DNA from 3 places in the Psychrobacillus mangrovi genome. Region 1 is predicted to be linked to each of the others. Evidence: riboswitches for the same ligand, from Rfam matches in the RefSeq annotation. Region 1 holds a riboswitch; each other region holds the start of a gene.

What was found. Region 1 has a riboswitch for lysine ahead of WAX74_RS13165 (Na+/H+ antiporter NhaC family protein). Riboswitches for the same ligand answer to the same signal wherever they lie in the genome.
Region 2: another riboswitch for lysine. It lies ahead of WAX74_RS06860 (aspartate kinase); the one in region 1 lies ahead of WAX74_RS13165 (Na+/H+ antiporter NhaC family protein).
Region 3: another riboswitch for lysine. It lies ahead of WAX74_RS16570 (transporter substrate-binding domain-containing protein); the one in region 1 lies ahead of WAX74_RS13165 (Na+/H+ antiporter NhaC family protein).

Annotation. Positions count from the first base shown of each region.
Region 1 is NZ_JBAWSY010000009.1:125,793-130,015, forward strand. It holds gene WAX74_RS13155 (bifunctional metallophosphatase/5'-nucleotidase) at 1-1,202, shown strand, start outside; gene yunB (sporulation protein YunB) at 1,251-2,030, shown strand; lysine riboswitch at 2,081-2,264, shown strand; gene WAX74_RS13165 (Na+/H+ antiporter NhaC family protein) at 2,370-3,938, shown strand.
Region 2 is NZ_JBAWSY010000003.1:197,452-201,674, reverse strand. It holds gene WAX74_RS06870 (succinate dehydrogenase cytochrome b558 subunit) at 1-515, opposite strand, end outside; gene WAX74_RS06865 (YslB family protein) at 807-1,223, shown strand; gene WAX74_RS06860 (aspartate kinase) at 1,271-2,488, opposite strand; lysine riboswitch at 2,643-2,822, opposite strand; gene uvrC (excinuclease ABC subunit UvrC) at 2,861-4,223, opposite strand, start outside.
Region 3 is NZ_JBAWSY010000017.1:7,792-12,014, reverse strand. It holds gene WAX74_RS16575 (amino acid ABC transporter permease) at 1-691, opposite strand, end outside; gene WAX74_RS16570 (transporter substrate-binding domain-containing protein) at 752-1,606, opposite strand; lysine riboswitch at 1,734-1,917, opposite strand; gene WAX74_RS16565 (purine-cytosine permease family protein) at 2,199-3,599, shown strand.

The DNA.
Region 1 (4,223 bases):
TCTTTACTGAAGGTACACTTGGGAAAGGAAATGTAGAGTTATTAAATGAGGCTGGTTATGATTATGTCACCATCGGAAATAATGAAGGCATCACATTAAGTCATGAGGAACTAGACGAAATGTATACAGATGCAAATTTTGATGTAGTTGTCTCGAACTTTACAGATAAAAATGGCATCATACCATCATGGATACTCCCATATAAAATACACAAAACTTCTTCTGGAATTCGGATTGGATTGGTAGCTGCTACCGCAGACTTTGGAATTTATTATGAAAAATTGGGCTGGCATATTCAACAGCCAATCAATCGCTTAAAAGAAGTATGTGAAGAAATAAGAGATAAAGTAGATATTATTCTTTGTATGTCGCACCTTGGAATATCTCAGGACGAAATAATTACAGAGCAAATACCGCAAATAGATGTTATTTTTGGCTCTCATACACACCATTTTTTTGATGAAGGGAAAGTGCTGAATGGTACGTTGCAAGCCGCAGCTGGAAAATATGGAGCCTATGTAGGGAAAGTTACAATAGAATTTGACCATAGCGTTAGGGAAATTACTTCTAAACAAGCTGTTCTTTATCCAATAGAATCACTGGAAATTCCCCAAAATAATGCAGAACAATTAGCATTTTGGCAGCAAATCGGAAAGACTAAGCTAGATTACCCACTTTTTATTAATCAAACATTTTTGAAGAGAGATTGGTTCGAACCATCGAGTATGTCCGGTTTCTTTGGTGAGGCATTGCTTGCTTTTACAGGAGCAGATTGTGCCATGTATCCAGCTGGTATTTTCTTAACTGATTTACAAGAAGGAATCATTACGGCAGGTGATTTGCATAGACTATTACCTCATCCAATCAATCCGTGTGTAATCAGCTTAACAGGAGCAGAATTATTGGAAGCGGTGGAGCTTTCTAAAAACGAAAAATGGCCACTTCTAGAAGTAAAAGGCTTAGGATTCAGAGGGAAATATTTGGGCGCTATGCAATTTCAGCAACTTTTCGAGGATGTAGAAGGGGATGTATACGTAAAAGGAGAACTTGTTCAGCTAGAAAAAATTTATCATCTTGCTACGCTCGATATGTTTACGTTTGGCTATTTCTTTCCCTCTTTTAAATTTGCGAAGAAGCAGTACTTTATGCCCGAATTTATACGAGATGTTTTAAAGTGGTACGGACAAAGACAGGAAAAATAGTCATTTAAAATCCTTCGGTTACATATAGATAACTAGGGGGATTTTTTTTTGTTGTTCTATCGTAAGAAGAAAAGAATCAAGTTTTTAAATATGCAGCGTAAATTAGCCATTTTTTTAGCTTGCTTTATCCTTTCTGTAGCGGGTTTGTTTTATTGGATCAATGCTCGCTTGACACCAACTTATCTGCAATATGCAGAGGTTCAGACGAATAAAATTGCCTCAATGGTTATAAGTAAAGCAATCAATACAAGAATTGCTAATGTGTTAGATGTAAATGACATTATTGAGCATGTTCCATCTGAAAGTGCAAATAATATGGTGACTACAAAATTTAACACGGAAATCATTAACCGAGTATTGTCTGATACGCAAAGTTTAGTACAATCCCATTTAGAACAAGCGGAAAAGGGTAATCTTTCAAGCTTACCTTATTTAGATGATATTGAGTACGATAAACAAACAATGGAAGATCAAGGTGGCGTCGTGTTTTTTGTTCCGATGGGGCAGGCAGCCAATATACCGTTAATCGGAAATTTAGGGCCAAAAATTCCCATTAGATTTCATGTGATTGGAAACGTTCAATCTACCGTCGTACAAAGTATAGATGAGTTTGGAATAAATAATGCCTTTGTAGATATAAGTATCTTATTGAAGGTAAATGTTCAAATTATTGTTCCGCTTGCAAGTAAAATGAGTACCGTCGAGCAAAAGATTCCGGTCGCAATGGGTTTAATACAAGGTCAAGTTCCTCAAATTTATACAAAAGGTGATGGTGGTAGTGCACCTTCTGTAGAAGTACCAATTAATCCAACACCAGTACCAAAATAAGAATGATTGCTTTAGGTTACATTTGATGTTAAAGTAATAGATGCAAAAAATGAATAGGTAGAGGCTGCATTGCTTAATAGTACTATGAGTGAGGATGACAACGAAGATCTTTTAGGAAAGGAAGCTTTGCCGAAACGAAATGTTTTTGTCATAAAACATAAAGTTGGGGTTATTTTGAAGAGGAATAACACTGTCATTTATATGGAATGATATAAATGGCGAGCTACAGAGTAAGGATTAAAGTGCATTCTTGAATTCTATAGTAGAGGCCAGCCAAAACATTTGGTTGGTCTTTTTGTTTACTGTTCTGTGCCTCCACCTAAGAAGGAGGAAATTATCTTGGAAAATACTATTTTTTCTTTATTACCACCTTTATTAGCAATCATTATGGTGTTAGTAACGAAAAGAGTTTTATTATCACTTGGAGTTGGAATTATATCCGCTTCACTTTTAGTGGAAAACTTTGCCCCACTGGATTCTATATTATTGTTATGGGAATCTTTTAAAGTATCTTTTTGGGATGAAGGTTTAAACACATATAATATTTACATTTTATCGTTTATATTATTTTTAGGAATCATTACTGCTTTAGTAAGTTTGTCTGGAGGAAGCACAGCTTTTGCTGCTTGGGCTGTACAAAGAATAAAGACTCGCAGAGGATCTAAACTTCTCACAGCGTTTTTAGGAATTATTATCTTTGTAGATGACTATTTTAATGCGTTAGCGGTTGGTCAAATTGCTAGACCTATTACAGATTCTCATAGGGTTTCGCGAGCAAAATTAGCATATTTTATCGATTCTACGTCTGCTCCTATATGTGTAATAGCACCTGTCTCTAGTTGGGGAGCATTTTTAATAAGTCAAATAGGTGTTATATTTACAACCCATGCGGTTACTACGTATACACCACTTCAAGCTTTTATGTTAATGGCTCCAATGAATTTCTATGTTATTTCTACTCTTGCCATCGTTTTCTTTATGGCATGGACAGACTTTGACATAATGCCGATGAAGAGACACGAAAAAATTGCTGTAGAAACCGGGAAATTATTTGACACGAGTAAACCAAATCCGGGAGAGCTTCAAGGAAATTTTCCAGAAAACAATTATGGAAAAGTAATTGATTTGGTTTTACCGATAGTTACACTGGTTTTGGTAACTCTATTTTCAATGTTTTGGACAGGGTATCAAAATTCAGGGAAACAGCTAGATATATTTACAATTTTTGAAAATACGGATGTTCCTTTCTCTTTATTTGTTGGAGGACTAACTGCTACTTTAATAGCTGTATTATTATACTTACGACAGCTAAAATACAATCCAACGGCAAGGGTAAGCCTTGTTTGGAAAGCGTTAATTACTGGAATTAGTTCAATGTTACCGGCAATATGTATCTTAATATTTGCGTGGTCATTATCATTTTTAATTGAAGCTCTTGGAACTGGAGCATATTTGGCAACTTTAGTTGCTGAAAACAATATTCCAGTGGGTGTAATTCCATTCTTACTATTTGTTCTAACAGCTCTAATGGCTTTTGCAACAGGGTCATCTTGGGGCTCTTTCGGAATACTACTACCTATTGGAGCAAGTATTATAATGGCAATAGAGCCGGAACTATTGTTGCCTGTATTAGCTGCAGTACTTGCTGGCGCTGTTTTTGGTGATCATTGTTCTCCAATTTCAGATACTACGATTATGTCAGCAACTGGCGCAGGAGTAAATGTTATCGATCACGTAATTACTCAGTTGCCTTATGCCATTATAAGTGCAGTCATAGCTGCTATCGGATACTTAGTATTAGGTCTAACTGGATCTGTTATTATTGGATTCGTAACAGTCGTAGTAATTCTAATTGTCTTGTTTACAGTGTGGAATATTTCTTCAAAAAAAGATATAAAACAGAGTTAAAGCAAGCTAACTAAAGCTAACCTAGGTCGTGCGCCGATCCGCTTGGGCCAAAACAATGATTGCCTCCCATCCTCTATGTAGATGAGGGCACTGAAAAACATATATTTTAATGACGTAATTGGTTTTGAAGAAAAATAAGGCACTTTCTGTTCAAAATTAAACAGAAAAGTGCCTTATTTCTTTGTCTATTTCTACGCCATATATGGAATTAAAATTGAGAGTTTCCTAGGTTGAAATAATGGGGAGCACTACCTGAATTTAATTTAATAGATAGGAAAACGATGT
Region 2 (4,223 bases), on a different contig from region 1:
TGAGTAATTCCCCAGCTTACTAGGAATGACCAAATACCATTTGCTAAGTGGAAAGTAGCAGAAATTACCCCTACTATATAGAAGCCTAACATCCATGGATTAGATAAAATTTCAACCATCATGTTAAAATTAACTTCTTTCGCTCCAATAGCTGCTTGGAATCTTGTTTCAAATACATGCCAAGCGATGAATACAACAAGGAAAATTCCAGTGAAACGTTGTAAAATGAACAAATAGTTACGAAGTGTACCAAAGTTTTTCGGATTATTTTTTGCAGTAAATGCAATATAAATTCCGTAAAATGCATGGAACATCAACGGTAAGTAAATTACAAAGACTTCCAAGAATAATAAGAATGGAAGACTCTCCATAAAGTGTGTTGCCCCATTAAATGCTTCTGGTCCTTTAGTAGCAAAATGGTTAATGATCAAATGTTGCGTCAAAAACAATCCAACAGGAATAATTCCTAATAGTGAATGTAGTCGGCGCCAGTAAAATTCGCGATCTTTCGACAAAACAGTTACCCCCCTCAGATTTACATTGACGCAATGATTACTATTGTAATAGAACAATAGGTTTCATTCCGTGCACACATCATCATGTTACGAATTTATGACATATCCATTGTACTCTCAACAATTTAGAGCGTCAAGGTATCTTTCCGTTTTTTCAAAATGTTTAATGTTTCATTTTTGTATAATGATTCGTTTAATTTTTCACATACTATATACCCTTACCAAGGGAAATTTTTTTATGATAAAATAAACTAGAATATTAGAATATAGATTAGAAAGAAGGGTTGCTACTTGGATGAAAAGGAACATTCACATGTAACTTCCTTTGGATATGAATTATTACGCGATCACGTTCTTGCTTCTATTCTCGGAAAACATGAAAAAGATATTTTATATTGGGCAGGAAAAGACCTTGCCCGCAAATTCCCCCTTTATTCGATGGAAGAGGCATCCTCTTTCTTTAACGAAGCAGGATGGGGAATTTTAAAGTTAGATAAAACGACAAAAGATTCCGCTTTTTATACCTTGCAAACTTTTAATTTACCGCAAAGCGGGAAAAGTAGAAGTCATCGATTAGAAGCAGGGTTTTTAGCTGAACAACAGCAGAAAATTGGTGGTTTTTTAACAGAATGCTATGACGAACAGCAAAAGAAAAATGGAGTTGTCACTTTTCATGTTAAATGGGACCTAAAAACTACCATTTCATAATGCAAATAAAGCAATGTACGAAACTGTACATTGCTTTTTATTGATTATTAAGCAATTTCTAAACCAAATTCACTGTGTAAGGCAGTAGCAGCTGAAATCATATCACTCTGTGGAACGACTACTGATACTTTTATTTCTGATGTGCTTACCATCTTCACAGGAATATTTTCCTTCCGAAGACGATCGAACATTTGAGCTGCAACACCTGGATTAGAGACCATTCCCGAGCCCACAATCGAAACTTTCGCAAGTCCTACTTCAAAGTCTGCGAATGTAAAACCAAGATTTTTTTTATTGGTTTCCAATACTGTAATTGCCTCCGCTAAGGAATCTTTTTTGATAGAAAATGAAACTGCAGGTTTTACACCATCCACGATCGACTGCACGATAATATCAACATCAATATGATTCGCTGCAAGTGTCGTAAATATAGAAGCTAATGATCCATTAAATGGCACTTCGTATTCAATCGTTAAACGGACAATATCGGATTCAAAAGCTACTCCTCGAACAACTAAATTATTTTCCACATCCACTTCCTCCTTTAAAATAGTTCCCTCTTCATCACTAAAACTAGGGCGCACACGTAATGGAATCTTGTAATTTTTCGCAAATTCTACAGCTCTTGGATGTAATACGCCGGCTCCTAAATTAGCAAGCTCTAACATCTCATCATATTCAAGTTGCTCTAGTTTTCGAGCATTTTTAATATAACGTGGATCAGAAGTATATATTCCATCTACATCTGTGTAAATATCGCAGACTTCTGCCTCGATGGAAGCTGCAATTGCAACGGCTGAAGTATCTGAGCCGCCTCTACCAAGAGTTGTAATCTCTTCCTGCGTGGATATTCCCTGAAAGCCAGCAACAATTACTACTTTATCTTCCGCAAGTTTGTCCAAGATTTTGGAAGAATCGAACGTAAGGATCTTTGCATTTCTATGTACGTCATCTGTCTGTAATCCTGCTTGCCATCCAGTTAAGGAAATGGCCTCAATTCCTAATGAACTTAATTTGATGGCCAGTAAAGCCATTGTGACCTGTTCTCCTGTAGATAGAAGCATATCCATTTCACGTTTTGATGGTGCATCCGATAGCTCGTTTGCCAAATCAACTAGTTCATCTGTAGATTTTCCCATCGCGGAAACAACTACTACAATTTCATTACCTTTTTCTTTCTCCATTTTAATTCTTCTTGCAACATTAGCAATTTTTTCTGTAGTGGCAACGGAAGTACCACCAAATTTCATTACAATTTTACTCATGAACATCTTCTCCCTTATTTCATTATCTTTCCATGCAACCGCCTAAGTTTGCATCATAATAAAAAGGCGCTGGAGTTGGGACGATAATTAAATAAAAAAAGCTTCTCACATATTGTGAAAAGCTTTGTCCCATACACGGTCAAAAGAATTGTCCATGTGAGATAGCCCTCCAGAATATTGCATTCTGACAATTCTACATTTATTAAATGCAGAACCAACATAAGAAAAGGAAAAGCTTTTCTATGTTTCGGCGAACGACCCTTTCCTCAACTATTATAGGATCTTTTCATCCTCCTGCTGAGTACTCTTGCCAATTCGCACCTCTATCTTCACTTAAAGTGAATATTAAATTGTTTCAACCATAACATAAGATTATTCAGAAGACAATGATTTTTTCTGAAAATGCTCTATCAATATATCTGCTAACTTTTCAGGAAGTCCTGCCTTTATGAATTCTTCTTTAGTAGCAGCTTGCATTTTCTTGATGGAACCAAAATGCTTTAATAATAAAGTCTTTCTCTTAGGTCCAATTCCTTCTATACCATCTAATGAAGAAGCAATCGTATGTTTCCCTCGTTGCTGACGATGAAAAGTAATCGCAAATCGGTGTACTTCATCTTGTATACGTTGTAAAAGGTAAAATGCTTCACTTGTACGTTTCATCGGAATAATTTCCATTGGATCTCCAAATAGTAACTGGGAGGTTTGATGTTTTCCGTCTTTTGCAAGACCAGCAATAGGGATATCTAATCCTAACTCATCTTCCAAAATCTCTCTAGCAGCTTCTATTTGTCCTTTTCCACCATCAATAATGATTAAATCTGGCAAAGGCAAGTTCTCTTTCAAAACTCTTGTGTATCTTCTTCTAACAACCTCACGCATCGCTCCATAATCATCATGTTTGGCAGCTGTTTTTGTTTTATATTTCCGATAATCTTTTTTATAAGCTCTACCATCTACAAACACAACCATAGCTGATACTGCATCTGTACCATGTATATGCGAATTGTCAAACGCTTCTATTCTACTTGGAATTGCAATTCCCATTAAGTCGCCTAATTCTTCTACAGCACCAATAGTACGTTCTTCTTGTCTTTCAATAAGATGAAATTTCTCACTTAAAGCCAACACTGCATTTTTTTCTGCAAGATCTACTAAATTCTTTTTGGTTCCTTTTTGCGGAATGATGACTTTCATTTCTAATAATTCAGTTGCCAAATGCAAATCTGTACTATTTGGAACAAAAATTTCTTTTGGTTTGATGTGTTCGGGTTTTGCATAAAACTGACCTAAAAAAGTGAGGAATTCTTCTTCGGGATCACGATAAATAGGAAATAAAGAGACATCCCTTTCGATTAACTTCCCTTGTCGAACAAAGAACACTTGGACACACATCCACCCTTTGTCCACAGAATATCCAAATACATCTCTACTTGTAAAGTCGTTCATCGTCATTTTTTGTTTTTCCATCACTTGTTCAATGTGAGATATTTGATCTCTATATTCCTTAGCACGCTCAAATTCTAAGTTCTCGGCAGCAGTATGCATTTTTTCTGTCAGGTCCTTCTTCACAGTCGTATGTCCACCATTCAAGAAACTAACTATTTCTTGAATTATTTCATTATAAGTGGATTCCTCAATTTTTTTCACACAGGGAGCTAAGCATTGTCCCATGTGATAATAGAGACAGACTCGGTTAGGCATTTTCTGACATTTACGTAAAGGATATAATCTG
Region 3 (4,223 bases), on a different contig from region 1:
CAGGTCCATCTAATCTTCTTTCAACATAACGTAAAATGATTGTTACCGTAAACGTCATGACGAAGTACAAAATACACGCAACAAAAAACGGCTCAAAATATTTGAAGCTGATTCCTGCGACGGTTTTTGTTTGGAAGTATAGTTCTGTTACACCTATTACATTCAGTACTGACGTATCTTTAATATTTATAATAAATTGGTTTCCAGTAGCTGGTAAAATATTTCGTACCACCTGCGGCAATACTACATGAAGCATCGTTTGGATATGATTCATACCAATTGCTTGTGCTGATTCAAATTGTCCTTTATCAATGGAAATGACACCACCACGAACAATCTCGGCCATGTAAGCCCCTGTATTAATAGATACAATAAAAATAGCTGCAGCAGTTCTGTCCATATCAACACCAAAAGCTAAAGCAGACCCATAATAGATAACCATCGCTTGTACGATCATCGGTGTTCCACGGAAAAATTCAATATACATTGTTAGAATGGCATTTACTATTTTCAAGAAAATTCGTTTTGCTTTTCGTTCTGGCATAGGGATTGTTCGAATAACTCCCGCCAGCAAACCAATAATGGCTCCAAAGATTGTACCAATGATAGAGATTAAGAGCGTCATACCTGCTCCACGTAGGAACATCGGCCAGTTATTGGTAACCATTGATATTATATACTCAATGCTCATACTTATCCTCCTCATAAATTAAACCGACTGCAAAGAGATGCAGCCGGTATCACTTCATCTTTATTCAGAAGCTGGTTGATTTTTAATGGCAGTATCCATAATGTTTTGACGATCTTCTTCTGATATTCCCGCCAATATATCATTAATTTGTTTTGTTAAGTCACTGCCCTTTTTGAGTCCAACTGCAACTGCTGTTTCTTCTTCATCCGCAACAAATCCATCGGTAAATTCAACCATCGCAAAATTTTCGTTCGCTGATGAAGCACTAATTCCTTCCGGACGCTCGGAAACATAACCATCTAGCATTCCAGACTCTAATGCAACACGCATTGCTGGGAAATTATCCATCGCTGGTTGTTTTTTTACACCTTTAATTTGGTCAATTACACCGTAATGTGAAGTATTTAATTGTCCTGACACTTTTGCTCCACTGAAATCTTGGATAGAAGTAGCTCCTTCATAAGGTCCACCTTTTTTAACTACCATTACAAAATTAGAAGTGTAATAGTTTTCAGAGAAGTCGATTGTTTGTTTACGCTCTTTTGTAGGGGACATTCCCGCTATGATTGCATCAATTTTATCTGATTGTAACGATGGAACAAGTCCATCCCATTCTGTTTTAACGATAACTAGTTCTTTACCTAATCCGTCTGCAATTCGTTTTGCAATTTCTACATCATATCCACCAGCATATTCTGCGTTTCCATCAATCTTCACTCCACCATTGGAATCATCTAGTTGTGTCCAGTTAAAAGGTGCATAACCAGCTTCTAAACCTACTGTAAACGTATCTGCTATTGCTTCTTTAGTATTATCAGTTGAAGATCCTGAAGTTTCTGTTGCATCCGTTCCACATGCTGCTAGAAGCATGATGATTGACACGAACATTGCTAGAACTATTAATTTGTTTTTCATTCTATTACTCTCCTTTTATATAAGATTATGTTTTTGACTACTAAAAAAGGACAACTTACACAAAAAAAGACCTGAGATGAACTCAGGTCGCAATATGTATAGTTGCCCTAAATCCTCTACTTTTCCCAAATGAGATAGCACACCACTACAAACCGGGATGTTTATAGTGGACAGTCCTGTAGTTATTCACTACAGACCCAGCAAGTAATACCGAGAATTATTACAAACTTCGGCGACATTTCCTTCTCCCTAGAATCATGGCTTCTCAAACTCCACTAAGGACTGTTAAACATCGCGCCTCTACCCCACTGTATAAGTGAGGTCGTATTCAATTATTGTCCATAGTCTACAACACGAATGAATATCTGTCAATCACTCTAGAAGTAATAACAAGTTTCTGAATTAAAAATAATCTTTTAAAAGTAAATGCATTTTTTCAAATGCAGTAGCAAATAATAAACTCTATCCGACTAATCGTTTAAAAACCTTGATATTAGTGGTATAATAGGATACGGATGAAGTGGTAGACGAATTTATTAAAAAAATGGAAGTGAGTTTTTTTATGAACTAATACAAAAAAGGAGATGATATTATGGGATCTGTCAAAGTAGCAGATCACAAAGTGTCAGATGAGATGAAAGATGATTATTCATTAGATAGAGTGCCTCGAGATCAAAGGAAGATGGGTTGGTTTAGTGTTACCAATATCACATTTGGTATCGCAACGGCAATTTTTTATTTTCAAATGGGAAGCGTTATGGCACTTCAATTCGGAGCCATAAATGCTATCATATCCTCCATATACGCGATAATCGTTGCCGGTATACTCGGAACGTTCATAGCTTATCTATCAGCCAAATCCGGGATGAACGTTAACTTATTATCAAGAGGCGGAGGTTTTGGTTACATAGGTGCATCGTTAACCTCATTCATTTATGCAACAAACTTTATCATGTACTGTGCATTTGAAGGCCTGATTTTAGTTTCCGCAGTTCACACCTTCTTCCCCGCCCTACCTGAATGGGCACTAATTATTTTCTTCGGATCTATTGTTATTCCATTAAATTGGTTTGGTATTAAACAACTAGATAAATTACAAAAATGGTCTTTACCGATTTTCGGTATTTTTTTATTATGTGCCATTATAATGTCATTCTTCACTCCATCCGTTTATGAAGGAGCATTTTGGACGTATATGCCAGAAGGCGTGCAGGTGGGTGGCCAAGCTTTACTACTTTGTATAGGAATGCAGCATGGAATAATGGGTCTGACAGCTTTACTTTCTTCAGACTACGCGCGTTTTCTTAAACCAAAGGATCTTAAAATAGGCTCTCTAGCAATAGGCTTTATTCCACAAATCTTCTGTTTTGGAGTTATGGGTGGTCTTGGTATATGGTTCGGTGTTCGTTTAGGTGAACCAAATCCAGGTGTTTATATCGTTCTACTCTTAGGGCTCGGTGGCGTATTATTCACCATGTTAACTCAACTTAGAATTAACGTTACCAATATCTACAGTAGTTCCCTATCACTTGCTAGCTTCTTTGAGAACGTATTTAGATTTACGCCAGGCAGACGATTTTGGGTTGTTGTCTCAGGATTATGTGCAATAGGATTAATGCTAGGTGGTATTGTGGATCATTTAGATACAGCAATGACATTCCAAGGAGTCTTTTTACTTGCTTGGGCATCGATACTAGTTACGGATGCCATGATCGTGAAAAAACTATTAAAAATTGGTCCTGGTTATTACGAGGCTCGACACAAATATTTATATAAATGGAATCCTGTTGGTGTAGTATCTTTACTTATCTCAAGTGGTTTGGGTACAATAGCCGCACTAGGATATATGGGATCATTTTTGGAAAGTACTGCAGCATTCTTTGCAGCAATTTTAGCAGCTATAATCACCGTGATTTTAGCCGTTTTTACAAAAGGTAAATATTATAGCAAAGAGCTTCCAAATGACATTCCTAAGGAAGATTATATTGCATAATAGTTAAAAAGATATTTTCTATCCGCAACTATTAACCATTCAATCAGCTTACCCTTCATTTTTTAACTTCCAGATAGCCTTCTTATAGGCATACAATTCGTTTTATACTATATTCTCACTCTTTTAGAAGGAAGAGTTTATAGTAGGCTGGTTGCCTATTGGTTGCTCTACTTATTCCCTCAACAGATTTATGCTTCGAATTTTATCATTTAATATATCATCTAATAATAAAACAGACACTGCCTGATCGGTATAATACAACTAACTAATGCACCTTGTATCTCTACAGGGTGCATTTTTTATTAATTGTCTTTGTTAACCTTCGTCGTTGTTTTTCAAAGAAATAATCTGTTCATCTAGTACAATGCCAACCGTACGTACGCGCGCATGCGGCGTGTAAGGCGTACATCCAGATAACACCTACTGATATAGTTTTCTATTCATTTCATCACAATATTGAATATAGAATTATTATTTTGAAACTTTGTACTTTTTACTAGTAGATTCTTGCTGTCAGCTCTAATGCATAATTAATTAGAATTATAAACCAAACGATATGGACTCTTTACTTCCACAAAACCATATACATAAAAGTACAATATTTTATAAAAAAATGAATACCTT